DNA from 3 places in the Clostridium sp. LIBA-8841 genome. Region 1 is predicted to be linked to each of the others. Evidence: a T-box and tRNA genes for the amino acid it is inferred to sense, from the RefSeq annotation. Region 1 holds a T-box; the other regions hold tRNA genes.
What was found. A T-box is a leader RNA that pairs with one kind of tRNA and senses whether it is charged. The one in region 1 lies ahead of alaS (alanine--tRNA ligase), so its partner is inferred to be a tRNA-Ala.
Positions count from the first base shown of each region.

Region 2: it has a tRNA-Ala gene. The T-box ahead of alaS (alanine--tRNA ligase) is inferred to sense a tRNA for this amino acid. The anticodon was not compared.
Region 3: it has a tRNA-Ala gene. The T-box ahead of alaS (alanine--tRNA ligase) is inferred to sense a tRNA for this amino acid. The anticodon was not compared.

Region 1 covers NZ_CM173488.1:2,825,844-2,830,139, forward strand. Annotated here, with positions in the region: gene alaS (alanine--tRNA ligase) at 1-1,831, opposite strand, end outside; T-box leader at 1,996-2,166, opposite strand; gene AC2A4K_RS12305 (AI-2E family transporter) at 2,392-3,429, opposite strand; gene AC2A4K_RS12310 (PRC-barrel domain-containing protein) at 3,513-3,989, opposite strand; gene AC2A4K_RS12315 (PH domain-containing protein) at 4,137-4,296, opposite strand, start outside.
Region 2 covers NZ_CM173488.1:88,005-92,300, reverse strand. Annotated here, with positions in the region: gene AC2A4K_RS00450 (hypothetical protein) at 1-101, opposite strand, end outside; gene AC2A4K_RS00445 (APC family permease) at 228-1,550, opposite strand; tRNA gene AC2A4K_RS00440 (tRNA-Ala) at 2,307-2,382, opposite strand; tRNA gene AC2A4K_RS00435 (tRNA-Ile) at 2,388-2,464, opposite strand; rRNA gene rrf (5S ribosomal RNA) at 2,470-2,588, opposite strand; rRNA gene AC2A4K_RS00425 (23S ribosomal RNA) at 2,683-4,296, opposite strand, start outside.
Region 3 covers NZ_CM173488.1:13,186-17,481, forward strand. Annotated here, with positions in the region: rRNA gene AC2A4K_RS00045 (23S ribosomal RNA) at 1-1,180, shown strand, start outside; rRNA gene rrf (5S ribosomal RNA) at 1,275-1,393, shown strand; tRNA gene AC2A4K_RS00055 (tRNA-Ile) at 1,399-1,475, shown strand; tRNA gene AC2A4K_RS00060 (tRNA-Ala) at 1,481-1,556, shown strand; gene AC2A4K_RS00065 (HD domain-containing protein) at 1,830-2,333, shown strand; gene AC2A4K_RS00070 (UPF0182 family protein) at 2,484-4,296, shown strand, end outside.

The DNA of each region.
Region 1 (4,296 bases):
ATTCTTCCTCAGTTAAAGCTGCAAAGTGAGTAAAGTCAAATCTTAATCTTTCTTCATCAACATATGAACCTGATTGGTTTACATGATCTCCTAAAACTTCTCTTAAAGCTTCATGTAACATGTGAGTAGCAGTATGGTTTTTACATATATTAGATCTTCTTGAAGCATCTACTGATAATTTAACCTCTTGACCTTCTTTTATACTTCCTTCTACTACTTTAATGTAGTGAACAAATTTTCCACCAACATTCTTCTTACAATCAGTAACTATTGCCATTCCTGTTTCTGAAGTTAAGTTACCTTTATCTCCAATTTGACCTCCCATTTCAGCGTAGAATGGAGTTTTCTCTGTTAATAAGAATCCTTCTTCCCCTTCTGAAAGTTCAGCCTTGAATTCTTCGTTGCTTCCTAAAACTATAACTTTTGAATTAAGTTCTAAGTTAACATATCCATCAAACTCAGTAACTACTGAAGCATCAATCTTGTTTATTGGACTTTCTTCACTTCCCATGTAGCTACTTTCGCCTCTAGCATTTCTAGCTCTTTCTCTTTGCTCTTTCATTTCTTTATTAAAGTTTTCTATATCTAACTCTAATCCTTTTTCTTCTAAAATCTCTTGAGTAAGTTCTAGTGGGAATCCAAATGTATCATATAATTTGAAAGCTTTAGCTCCTGATAAAACTTTCTCATTCTTTTCTTCCATTTCTGAAATATAGCTCATAAGTATATCCATACCTGAATCTATTGTTTCATTAAATCTTTCTTCTTCTAATTTGATTATCTTCTTAATATAATCAGCTTTTTCTTTTAATTCTGGATAAGCTTCTCCATAGTTTTCAACTACTGCATCAACCATTTCATTTAAGAATATTCCCTTAACTCCTAAAAGTCTACCATGTCTAGCAGCTCTTCTAAGAAGTCTTCTTAAAACATATCCTCTTCCTTCGTTTGAAGGTTGAACTCCATCACAGATTAAGAAAGTAACACTCTTACCATGGTCTGTTATTATTCTTAATGATACATCAGTGTTTTTATCTTCTCCATATTTAGCATTTGTTAATTCGCATGCTTTATTTAATATGTTTTTAACTGTATCTATTTCAAAGATGTTATCAACACCTTGCATTATTGTAGCTATTCTCTCAAGACCCATTCCTGTATCTATGTTCTTTTGAGCTAACTCGTTATAGTTTCCTTCTTCATCTTTATCAAATTGAGTGAAAACTAAGTTCCAGAACTCAACTATTCTATCAGCATCAGAAGCTTCTAAGAATTCTTCAACAGTCTCAACTTTTCCTTCTCCTCTATCGAAGTGAATTTCTGTACATGGACCACATGGACCTACTCCGATTTCCCAGAAGTTATCATCTTTTCCTAATCTGAATATTCTGCTTGGATCTACATCTGTTTTACTAGTCCAAATGTCATAAGCTTCATCATCATTTAAGTATATTGTTACATATAACTTATCTTTAGGAATTCCTAAAGTTTCTGTTATGAACTCCCAAGCCCAAGGAATTATTTCTCCTTTAAAGTAATCTCCAAATGAGAAGTTTCCTAACATTTCAAAGAATGTACCATGTCTTGAAGTTTTTCCAACATTCTCTATATCACCAGTTCTTATACACTTTTGGCAAGTTGTTATTCTCTTTCTTGGTGGTTGCTCTAAGCCTGTGAAGTAAGGCTTTAAAGGTGCCATACCAGCGTTTATTAATAATAAACTCTTATCGTTTTTAGGTACTAGTGGAAATGATTGTAATCTTAAATGATCTTTGCTTTCAAAAAAGCTTAAGTATTTTTCTCTTAATTCATTTGCTCCCATGAATTTCATAATTCTTTACCTCCAAATTTTATGTATTTATCCTTTTGCTTCAATCTTTAATCTCTCTGTTCTTTAAAACAGATTAAAAATTCACTTAGCTCTTAGATAAGTTTTTTATTTTATTATTAGTTTTACACACAAAAAAAGAACATAAAAACAAACACCCCTAAAACTCAAGGGACGAAAGCCTATGCTCCGCGGTACCACCCTAATTATGTAAAACTACATCACTCTAAAAAATATAGCTCAAAGATAGCTTCAACACCTCTTTTAAGAAGTTCTCACCAACCACTTCCTCTCTGGATAAAAGATAAATGCCTACTCATTCTCGTCAACGCTTTTCATTTAGTTATTATAGGCAAATTATAAGAAAAATTTCTTCACATGTCAATATAATTGCCAATTGTATGTGTATCTATTTCATTAAAATTCCTTTATATTATATGGTAAACTTAGATATTTCACATAAATACTAAACTTTCCTTTTTGCTATGTTTCATGTAAAGGTTGATTTGTATAAAAACATATGATAATCCTAATCACTGAAAATCTTAGCTTCATTTTAAACCTTAAAGGAACATATAATAATCCCAATCTTCATATATTACCTTAATTATAACTGCTATAGGGACTATAAATACCATCCCCATAAGGCCTCCTATTTGCTCTCCAATTAAAAGCAATATTATGATTAATATTGGATGCATATCTATACTCTCTGCCGTAATTTTAGGTGCTATTAAGTTTCCTTCTATTTGTTGAATTATTAAGAAGGTTACTATGACCCATAGAACTTTACTTGGTCCTTCCACTAAGGCCACAATAATGGCTGGAATTGCTCCTAAAATAGCTCCAAAGTAAGGTACTATATTTAATAAGGCATTTAAAAATGCCAATAGTAATGGAAACTTTAAACCTAATATAAGCATCCCTATAAAAGTCATAACTCCAACTAGCAAACTTAAAAGTAATTGTCCTAAAATATATTTACCTAAAACCCTATCTATATCCCTTCCAAGATTTTTTAATAGGGATCTTTTGTTCATAGGGAAAAAATATAAAAATTTATTAGAAATCAAATCTCCATAAGCTAAAAAATAATAAGCTAAAACTGGTATTACAGCAAAAGCTAAAATATTTTCAGAGAACCCAATTAAATTATTTATAGTATTATTAGCAAAGTTAGCTATAAATATATTGAGTTTTTCTGTAGCTTGAGCCTCAACAACGTTAAAAACTCCTGAATCCATAAACTTCATCTTCATTGCTAAGTCATTTATAAAAGTTTCAATGCTATTTATAAGTCCATCAAAGCTTTCTCCTTCTTTAAACATACTTGGAATTAGAGCCATGAAAAAGAACAGCATTAAGAGAATTATTCCTACTACCACAACCATAGCTAAAAAGCTCTTATTAAATTTTGTTTTTTCATACAGTAACCTATATAAGGGTTTTAGAATATATGCAAAAACTCCTGATGCTATTATTATAATAATAGTATTTCTAAAAGCTTCAAATCTATAAAAAAGAAATATAAATAAAGCTGCTATCAATATAATTATTATATTTCTAGTTAATTTTCTTTTATTTTTTAAAGCCTCAAACATTCTAATTCCTTCTTTCACTTAATATCAAAAATAGCATAAGATAAAGAATAATCCTTTCTCTTCTATAAAGATTGAATAATTATTTAATCTTTATAAGATTTAGCTGGAAGCATTCTCATATTTATATTCTTGTTACCAAAAAACAAAATATTCTCTTCTCCCAAAATAGTCTCTTTTAGTTGAACTACTCTTTTTCCATTCTTAAACTTATCAAAGATTCCTCCAACCACAATTAGTCCTCTTATATAAAAATCATAGTCTATTAAAATATCCTCTAATATACCAAGCATATGTCCATCCTTATTTATAAGATCAAAATCTTTTATTTCACTAAATTTTAATCCTTTATGTATGTGAACTCCCTCAACCATAATAGTCTCACTTAAAGAAATGACATTAGTTAAATCCACATAATCTCTCTTTGAAAATAATTTTTTTGTTACTATGAATCCCATAACTTTTCCATTGAAATAATCCATAGCAAGATCACATACCACTCCAACCTTTTTTCCATTAGAATCAAAAACCTTAAGGCCAATTAAATCTCTTACTCTATACATCCTAAAAGTCCTCCCTTCCTAATTCAAGCAAAGTCATTAGTAATAATATTTAGTATTATCTATATCTTTCCAAAAAATACACAGTTTAAAGGTTATTTTAGAATTATTTCCATAAAATATAGCTAATATAAAAAAGATGATTAAATATTATACATTAAAATATTTAATCATCTTTTTCATTATATCTACTATATTATAATTTTCTTTTTCTTTTTTAAGTTCAAGTATTTTATAATATTCTTTTAATGTTTCTTCATTTGAACCTAAGTTTATCATATAATTATCACTTTTAGTTTTGATGTATATA
Region 2 (4,296 bases), 1.1 Mb from region 1:
AGATTATCAATATCTTCTGTATCTTTATTGGCTAAAATGAAATTTCTTTTTTTAAGCTTTAATTCAACTAATTTTTCTTCTAAAGATTCTACTTTTGCCATCTCAATACACTCCCCATTCAAATTTCTGCACCGTACATACTTTAGCCTCAATTTTAAAACTTATATTTATTATATAATAAATTAGTCAGTAGTACATAACAAAATTGTTAAATATAAAAATTCAATTTATCGAAAGTGTTTCTTTATGCTCATATATCCATAAACAGGGACTCCTAAAAGTATTAGAATAAATCCATACATTACAATCTCAGCTCCTGAAGCGTATATCGCCCAAGTTGCGAAAGCAAAACCTAATAAACATCTTATGATTAAACCTAAATGCTTTTTAAAAGTAGGTTTTTTATCTTCTTTAACCATTAATATTATTTCAGCAATAGTTGAAAAAGCGTATATTGGTAGATAACTTAAAGTAGCTAATACAACTATAAAGTTATATGCACCTGCTAACCCTTTAGTAAAGTTCATTAAGAATATAATATTAATAAATATACTTCCTATTATTAAAGCTACATATGGAGTATCGTACTTAGGATGTACTTTAGCAAATGTCCTAGGGAAAATTCCATCTTCTCCAGCAGCATAAGCAACCCTAGCCGTTGATAATAACCATCCCATACCAGTTCCTAAAATACTAATAGCTATAGCTACATTTAAAATATTTAAACTCTTTAAATTTAAAACTTTAACTATTATATCTGATATAGGTGCAGTACTTGTAGCTAATTCATTTTGACTCATAGCTCCCATAGCCACAATACTTATTAATATGTATAATATTGTGCTAATTAACATTCCCATAATAGTACTTCTCTTTATATTCTTTTCAGGATCTTTTATTTCTCCACCTGCAACAGATGCAGTTTCTAGCCCCATGAATGCCCATAAAGTTAATGCAGCTGCCGCAGGAATAGTAGATATACCTTTTTCTGCTGGGAACATTGGTGTTAAGTTTGCAGGATTAAAATACATTAATCCAACAATAATGAAGAATACAAATAATAAAACTTTAAAGACCGTTATTACAGAAGCAACTGTACCAGCTAACTTTGTTCCTCTTATATTTATATAAGTACAAATCCATAAAATTGCTGAGCAAAATAAAAATCCTGCTATTGGCGAATTAGTTAAGGAAGTCACTACTTCACCTAAATAAGTTGCAACAACTATAAAAATAGTAGCATTTCCAATCCATGAACCATTCCAATAAAGCCATGCTGTCATAAATCCCATAAAGTTCCCATAAGCTAATCTAGAATACTCATATGTTCCTCCAGTCTTAGGAATCTTTGATCCTAAGTTAGCAAATGTTAAGGCTAATATTAAAGATCCTAGTCCTGTTAATATCCAGGCCATTATTGTAGCACCTGGACCAGAAACACCTGCTAAACTGGCTGGAAGCATAAATATTCCCGATCCCATCATATTTCCAACTACAAGTGCAGTAGCTGTAAATAATCCTATTTCCTTTTTTAATTTAGGTTTTCCCATCTTTTAATCCTCCTAAAAGTGAATAAATCAAAAAACATCGATTTTTAACTATATATTTCTCCTTTAAATAGTTTCTTCTGTAATTTATTTATAACTATAATTAAATTGCTACATCTTCTAATCTATTCTTACAATATAAGTTTTACATAAAATTGCTATAAATAAAAATCTGATCACTTAAAGAAAATTCTAATTTTCATGACTACACAACTTTAAATCACTAAAGTTAAAATTTTGATACATGCTTTATAAAAACATTATAAATTTAAGTTTAAAAATTTATTTATAAAATTATATTCTATTTTATTTTTCCACTTTATCTTAAACCTATTATTATATATTAGTTTTCTCAATATAAAACTTATAATAATAATTAAAATTTAACCATCATAATAATTATAAATAAAAACATAAATATTTTCTATAAAATATAAGTATTTATGTGTTAATTTTTGTAAAAAATACTTTAAACACAGTTAATATATGTTTTTATTTATAAAACAAAACTAAAACATAGCTTTATATACACTTGATAAAAGTTAAAACCACCTTTATTTAAAAGGTGGTTCTAAAGTTAATATACAACAGCACCTGGCTTTTAATAAACAAACATTAAAAACTTTATCCTATGCTTATACTATGTCATTCAATATAAAAATAAGATTAATTTCTGTTACTATTTAAATAAATTAGATTAATTAAAACTTATATTATTTTACATAATAAAAAAGCTATGAACTTCGTTCATAGCTTTAATGGTGGAGATAAAGAGATTCGAACTCTTGACCCCCTGCGTGCAAGGCAGGTGCTCTCCCAACTGAGCTATACCCCCAAAAATGGTGGACCTTCAGGGACTCGAACCCCGGACCTACCGGTTATGAGCCGGTTGCTCTAACCAACTGAGCTAAAGATCCATATTACCTGGCAACCACCTACTCTCCCACACAGTCTCCCGTGCAGTACCATCGGCCTCAATAGGCTTAACCTTCGTGTTCGGAATGGAAAACGGGTGTTACCCTAAAGAGCATCATCACCAGATGACATGTATATGTTATCAAATCTCTAACAATTTGTCAACATATTTTTGAAAGATTTTGTTCTTTCAAAATTGCACATATTTAATTTACTATATTTGGTCAAGCCCTCGATCTATTAGTATCGGTCAGCTGAACATGTTACCATGCTTACACCCCCGACCTATCAACCTTGTGTTCTTCAAGGGATCTTACTAGCTTACGCTATGGGAAATCTCATCTTGAGGTTGGCTTCACGCTTAGATGCTTTCAGCGTTTATCCATTCCCGACTTAGCTACCCAGCTGTGCTCTTGGCAGAACAACTGGTACACCAGAGGTCAGTCCATCCCGGTCCTCTCGTACTAAGGACAGCTCCTCTCAAATTTCCTACGCCCGCGACGGATAGGGACCGAACTGTCTCACGACGTTCTGAACCCAGCTCGCGTGCCGCTTTAATGGGCGAACAGCCCAACCCTTGGGACCTACTTCAGCCCCAGGATGCGACGAGCCGACATCGAGGTGCCAAACCTCCCCGTCGATGTGGACTCTTGGGGGAGATCAGCCTGTTATCCCCGAGGTAGCTTTTATCCGTTGAGCGATGGCCCTCCCACGAGGTACCACCGGATCACTAAGCCCGACTTTCGTCCCTGCTCCACTTGTGGGTGTCGCAGTCAGGCTCCCTTCTGCCTTTGCACTCTACGAACGATTTCCGACCGTTCTGAGGGAACCTTTGGGCGCCTCCGTTACTTTTTAGGAGGCGACCGCCCCAGTCAAACTGCCCACCTAACAATGTCCTGTGACCAGATTCATGGCCGCCAGTTAGAATTTCAGTACTGTCAGGGTGGTATCCCAAGGATGACTCCACCAAGGCTGACGCCCTGGTTTCCTAGTCTCCCACCTATCCTGTACAGACAATACCAAAACTCAATGCTAAGCTACAGTAAAGCTCTACGGGGTCTTTCCGTCCAATCGCGGGTAGCGAGCATCTTCACTCGCACTACAACTTCGCCGGATTTACAGTTGAGACAGTGCCCAAGTCATTACGCCATTCGTGCGGGTCAGAACTTACCTGACAAGGAATTTCGCTACCTTAGGACCGTTATAGTTACGGCCGCCGTTTACTGGGGCTTAAGTTCACACCTTCGCTTGCGCTAAGTGTTCCCCTTAACCTTCCAGCACCGGGCAGGCGTCAGCCCCTATACATCAGCTTACGCTTTAGCAGAGACCTGTGTTTTTGCTAAACAGTTGCTTGGGCCTATTCTCTGCGGCCTACTCTCGTAGGCACCCCTTCTCGCGAACTTACGGGGTCAATTTGCCGAGTTCCTTAACTGTAATTCTTCCGCCGGCCTTAGGATTCTCTCCTCACCTACCTGTGTCGGTTTGCGGTACGGGCACTACTTCTCTCTCTAGACGCTTTTCTTGGCAGCGTGGAATCATGTACTTCGGTTCCGTAGAACCTTCCCCATCACACCTCAGCATTATGAAAGCGGATTTGCCTACTTTCACTGCCTAAATGCTTAGACTAGCATCCAATAGCTAGCACACACTATCCTCCTGCGTCACGCCATCGATAATAACGATGGTAGTGGTACTGGAATATCAACCAGTTGTCCATCACCTACGCCTTTCGGCCTCGGCTTAGGTCCCGACTAACCCTCAGCGGACGAACCTTCCTGAGGAAACCTTAGGTTTTCGGCCTGTGGGATTCTCACCCACATCTCGCTACTGATGC
Region 3 (4,296 bases), 1.0 Mb from region 1:
TTCGCGAGAAGGGGTGCCTACGAGAGTAGGCCGCAGAGAATAGGCCCAAGCAACTGTTTAGCAAAAACACAGGTCTCTGCTAAAGCGTAAGCTGATGTATAGGGGCTGACGCCTGCCCGGTGCTGGAAGGTTAAGGGGAACACTTAGCGCAAGCGAAGGTGTGAACTTAAGCCCCAGTAAACGGCGGCCGTAACTATAACGGTCCTAAGGTAGCGAAATTCCTTGTCAGGTAAGTTCTGACCCGCACGAATGGCGTAATGACTTGGGCACTGTCTCAACTGTAAATCCGGCGAAGTTGTAGTGCGAGTGAAGATGCTCGCTACCCGCGATTGGACGGAAAGACCCCGTAGAGCTTTACTGTAGCTTAGCATTGAGTTTTGGTATTGTCTGTACAGGATAGGTGGGAGACTAGGAAACCAGGGCGTCAGCCTTGGTGGAGTCATCCTTGGGATACCACCCTGACAGTACTGAAATTCTAACTGGCGGCCATGAATCTGGTCACAGGACATTGTTAGGTGGGCAGTTTGACTGGGGCGGTCGCCTCCTAAAAAGTAACGGAGGCGCCCAAAGGTTCCCTCAGAACGGTCGGAAATCGTTCGTAGAGTGCAAAGGCAGAAGGGAGCCTGACTGCGACACCCACAAGTGGAGCAGGGACGAAAGTCGGGCTTAGTGATCCGGTGGTACCTCGTGGGAGGGCCATCGCTCAACGGATAAAAGCTACCTCGGGGATAACAGGCTGATCTCCCCCAAGAGTCCACATCGACGGGGAGGTTTGGCACCTCGATGTCGGCTCGTCGCATCCTGGGGCTGAAGTAGGTCCCAAGGGTTGGGCTGTTCGCCCATTAAAGCGGCACGCGAGCTGGGTTCAGAACGTCGTGAGACAGTTCGGTCCCTATCCGTCGCGGGCGTAGGAAATTTGAGAGGAGCTGTCCTTAGTACGAGAGGACCGGGATGGACTGACCTCTGGTGTACCAGTTGTTCTGCCAAGAGCACAGCTGGGTAGCTAAGTCGGGAATGGATAAACGCTGAAAGCATCTAAGCGTGAAGCCAACCTCAAGATGAGATTTCCCATAGCGTAAGCTAGTAAGATCCCTTGAAGAACACAAGGTTGATAGGTCGGGGGTGTAAGCATGGTAACATGTTCAGCTGACCGATACTAATAGATCGAGGGCTTGACCAAATATAGTAAATTAAATATGTGCAATTTTGAAAGAACAAAATCTTTCAAAAATATGTTGACAAATTATTAGAGATTTGATAACATATACATGTCATCTGGTGATGATGCTCTTTAGGGTAACACCCGTTTTCCATTCCGAACACGAAGGTTAAGCCTATTGAGGCCGATGGTACTGCACGGGAGACTGTGTGGGAGAGTAGGTGGTTGCCAGGTAATATGGATCTTTAGCTCAGTTGGTTAGAGCAACCGGCTCATAACCGGTAGGTCCGGGGTTCGAGTCCCTGAAGGTCCACCATTTTTGGGGGTATAGCTCAGTTGGGAGAGCACCTGCCTTGCACGCAGGGGGTCAAGAGTTCGAATCTCTTTATCTCCACCAAAAACTCTAAACATTTGTTTAGAGTTTTTTTATTGTCTTAAATACATATACAATTCTAAAGAATCTAAAATGTTCAAAATAATCTTAAAAATTTTCCACATAAATTATAAAAAACTAACAAGTTATCCACAGGAAATATGTGAGTTATATACATATAAACATTTAGTTAGTGGATAAATATATTAACGGAAAGATAATATATAATAATTATCTTTATATGTTATAATTTACAATATTAATATCTTTAATAAGAACAGAAGGTGAATACCTAATATGACTTACAGAATAAAGCAATTCTTTTGGGCTATTTCAGCTAATTTTAAAGAGCTAGATTATGCTTATGTAGAATGCTTTTTAACTGAGTACGAGTTACACCTTTTTAAAAAACTTAAAAAAGGTGAGCAGCTACATTGTATAAAAGTTTCTAGGGATTGTGTTAGATTAGCTAGAGCTAAAGGAATTAACTCAGATATACAATTAAGAAAAGTTTCTAAATTAGGATTATTACATGATATAGGAAAACTATATTATCCATTAAATGTGATGACTAAATCTTTTTTAATTTTGGGAAAAAGATTATCTAATAATGAAATAAGAAAGTTTCAAAATATAAAAGCTATATATATTTACTATAATCATGGAGATAAAGCATTTAATTATCTAAGAGAAAATGATTATGATCCAGATTTTATAGAAGCAATTAAGGGACATCATTCTATGAAGAGTGGGAATAATATATTGCTAGATATATTAAAAGAAGCAGATGATATGAATTAATTTAAAAAAATATTTTTTATAGAATTTATAAATATAATTTTCTATATAGATTTTATTAAAGTTCAGAGGTTATTAATATATATCTGAATTTTAATAAAGTTTTATTTTAAGTATATATATGAAATATTAAAAATTTAAGGAGGGGAAATTTTGAAAAATAAGATACTAAATATAGTTCTTATGAGTGTCTTACTTCTAGTTGTAATTTTATTAGTTTCAACTAACTTTATTATTAATGTTCAATGGTTTAAAGAAGTAGGATATTTAGATGTGTTTTTTACTAAATTAGTGGCTATATGCAAATTATTTATACCTATATTTATAGTATATTTTGCTGTTATAGCTATATATCTTTTTTCTTTGAGAAAAAGTATAAATAATTTAGTGGGGGAATCTAAGTTTAAATCAATTAAAAAATATTTCTTGTTATTAAATTTAGGAATATCAGTATTAGGAGCTGGAGCTACTGCAGCAACTCAGTGGTATAAAATTCTTCAATTTACTAATGCAGTTCCTTTTGGAGAAGTAGATCCTATATTTAACAAAGATATATCTTTTTATGTTTTTAAACTTCCATTAGTACAATCTATTTTTAATGCTACTATATCATTAATAGTTATATTAGCTATTATAACAGTTTTAATCTATTTAGCGTTAGGTCTTAAAGATAAATTCTATCAAAACCAAGATAATGTTATAAGTATAAATAATAGGGTTGATGGTATAAGAAAATTTGCGGGAAAACAACTAGCAGTGTTAGCATCAATATTAGCATTACTTATAGCTGGTGGTTACTTATTAAAATCATATAATTTAGTTTATAGTACTAGGGGAGTAGTCTATGGAGCAAGCTATACAGATGTTAAGATAACATTATTATTTTATAAGGTTATAGCTGTAGCCTGCGTAATATCTTCAATAATAGTTTTTGTTTCAATATTAAGGACAAAATTTAGACCAATAATAATATCAATTGCGGCAATTGCTGTACTTATTGTTTTAGAGCCTGTAGTAGCGATTCTTACTCAACAGTTTTTTGTTAAACCAAATGAAATGGAGTTAGAAAAACCGTATATTTCTTATAATATTGAGGCGACTAAGAAGGCTTTTAATATTGATAATATTGCAGTAAAAGAAATGGAGCCTAATGAGAATATAACTAGCCAAGAGTTAGAAGATAATAAGGATATAATTGAAAACTTGAAGGTTAATTCAACAGGCCCTCTACTAAGTTTCTATCAACAAGTTCAACTTATAAAAAATTACTATCAATTTAATGATACTGATACAGATAGATATGATATAAATGGAAAATATACTCAAGTATTTATTTCACCAAGAGAAATAAATAGAGAAGCTATGACTACATGGCAAAATAAACATCTTAGATATACTCATGGGTATGGAGTAGCTATGAGTAGGGTTAATAGTGTAACAGAAGCTGGACAACCTGATTTCGTTATGAAAGATATACCAACAGTTAACAATACAGATATCAATCTTGAGAATCCAAGAATATATTTTGGTGAAGGGGATAATGATTATGTTATTGTAAATACTGAAGGTGGTGAATTTGATTATCCAACAGGAGATACTGAAAATACATTTAATTATAATGGAACTGGTGGAATAAAAATGACACCTTTTAATAGATTATTATTTAGTATTTACGAAAAGAGTCCTAAAATAATAATGTCTAGTTCTATAACATCAGAAAGTAGAATAATTCTTAACCGTAATATAGTTGATAGAGTTCAAGCAATAGCGCCTTTCTTAACTTATGATAGTGATCCATATGTGGTAATTCATGATGGAAGGTTAGTTTGGATGATGGATGCATATACAACAACAGATAAATATCCTTTATCAGAGCCTCATGAAGGAATAAACTATATAAGAAACTCTGTTAAGGTTGTTGTAGATGCTTTTAATGGAGATGTTAATTTCTATATAGCAGATGAAA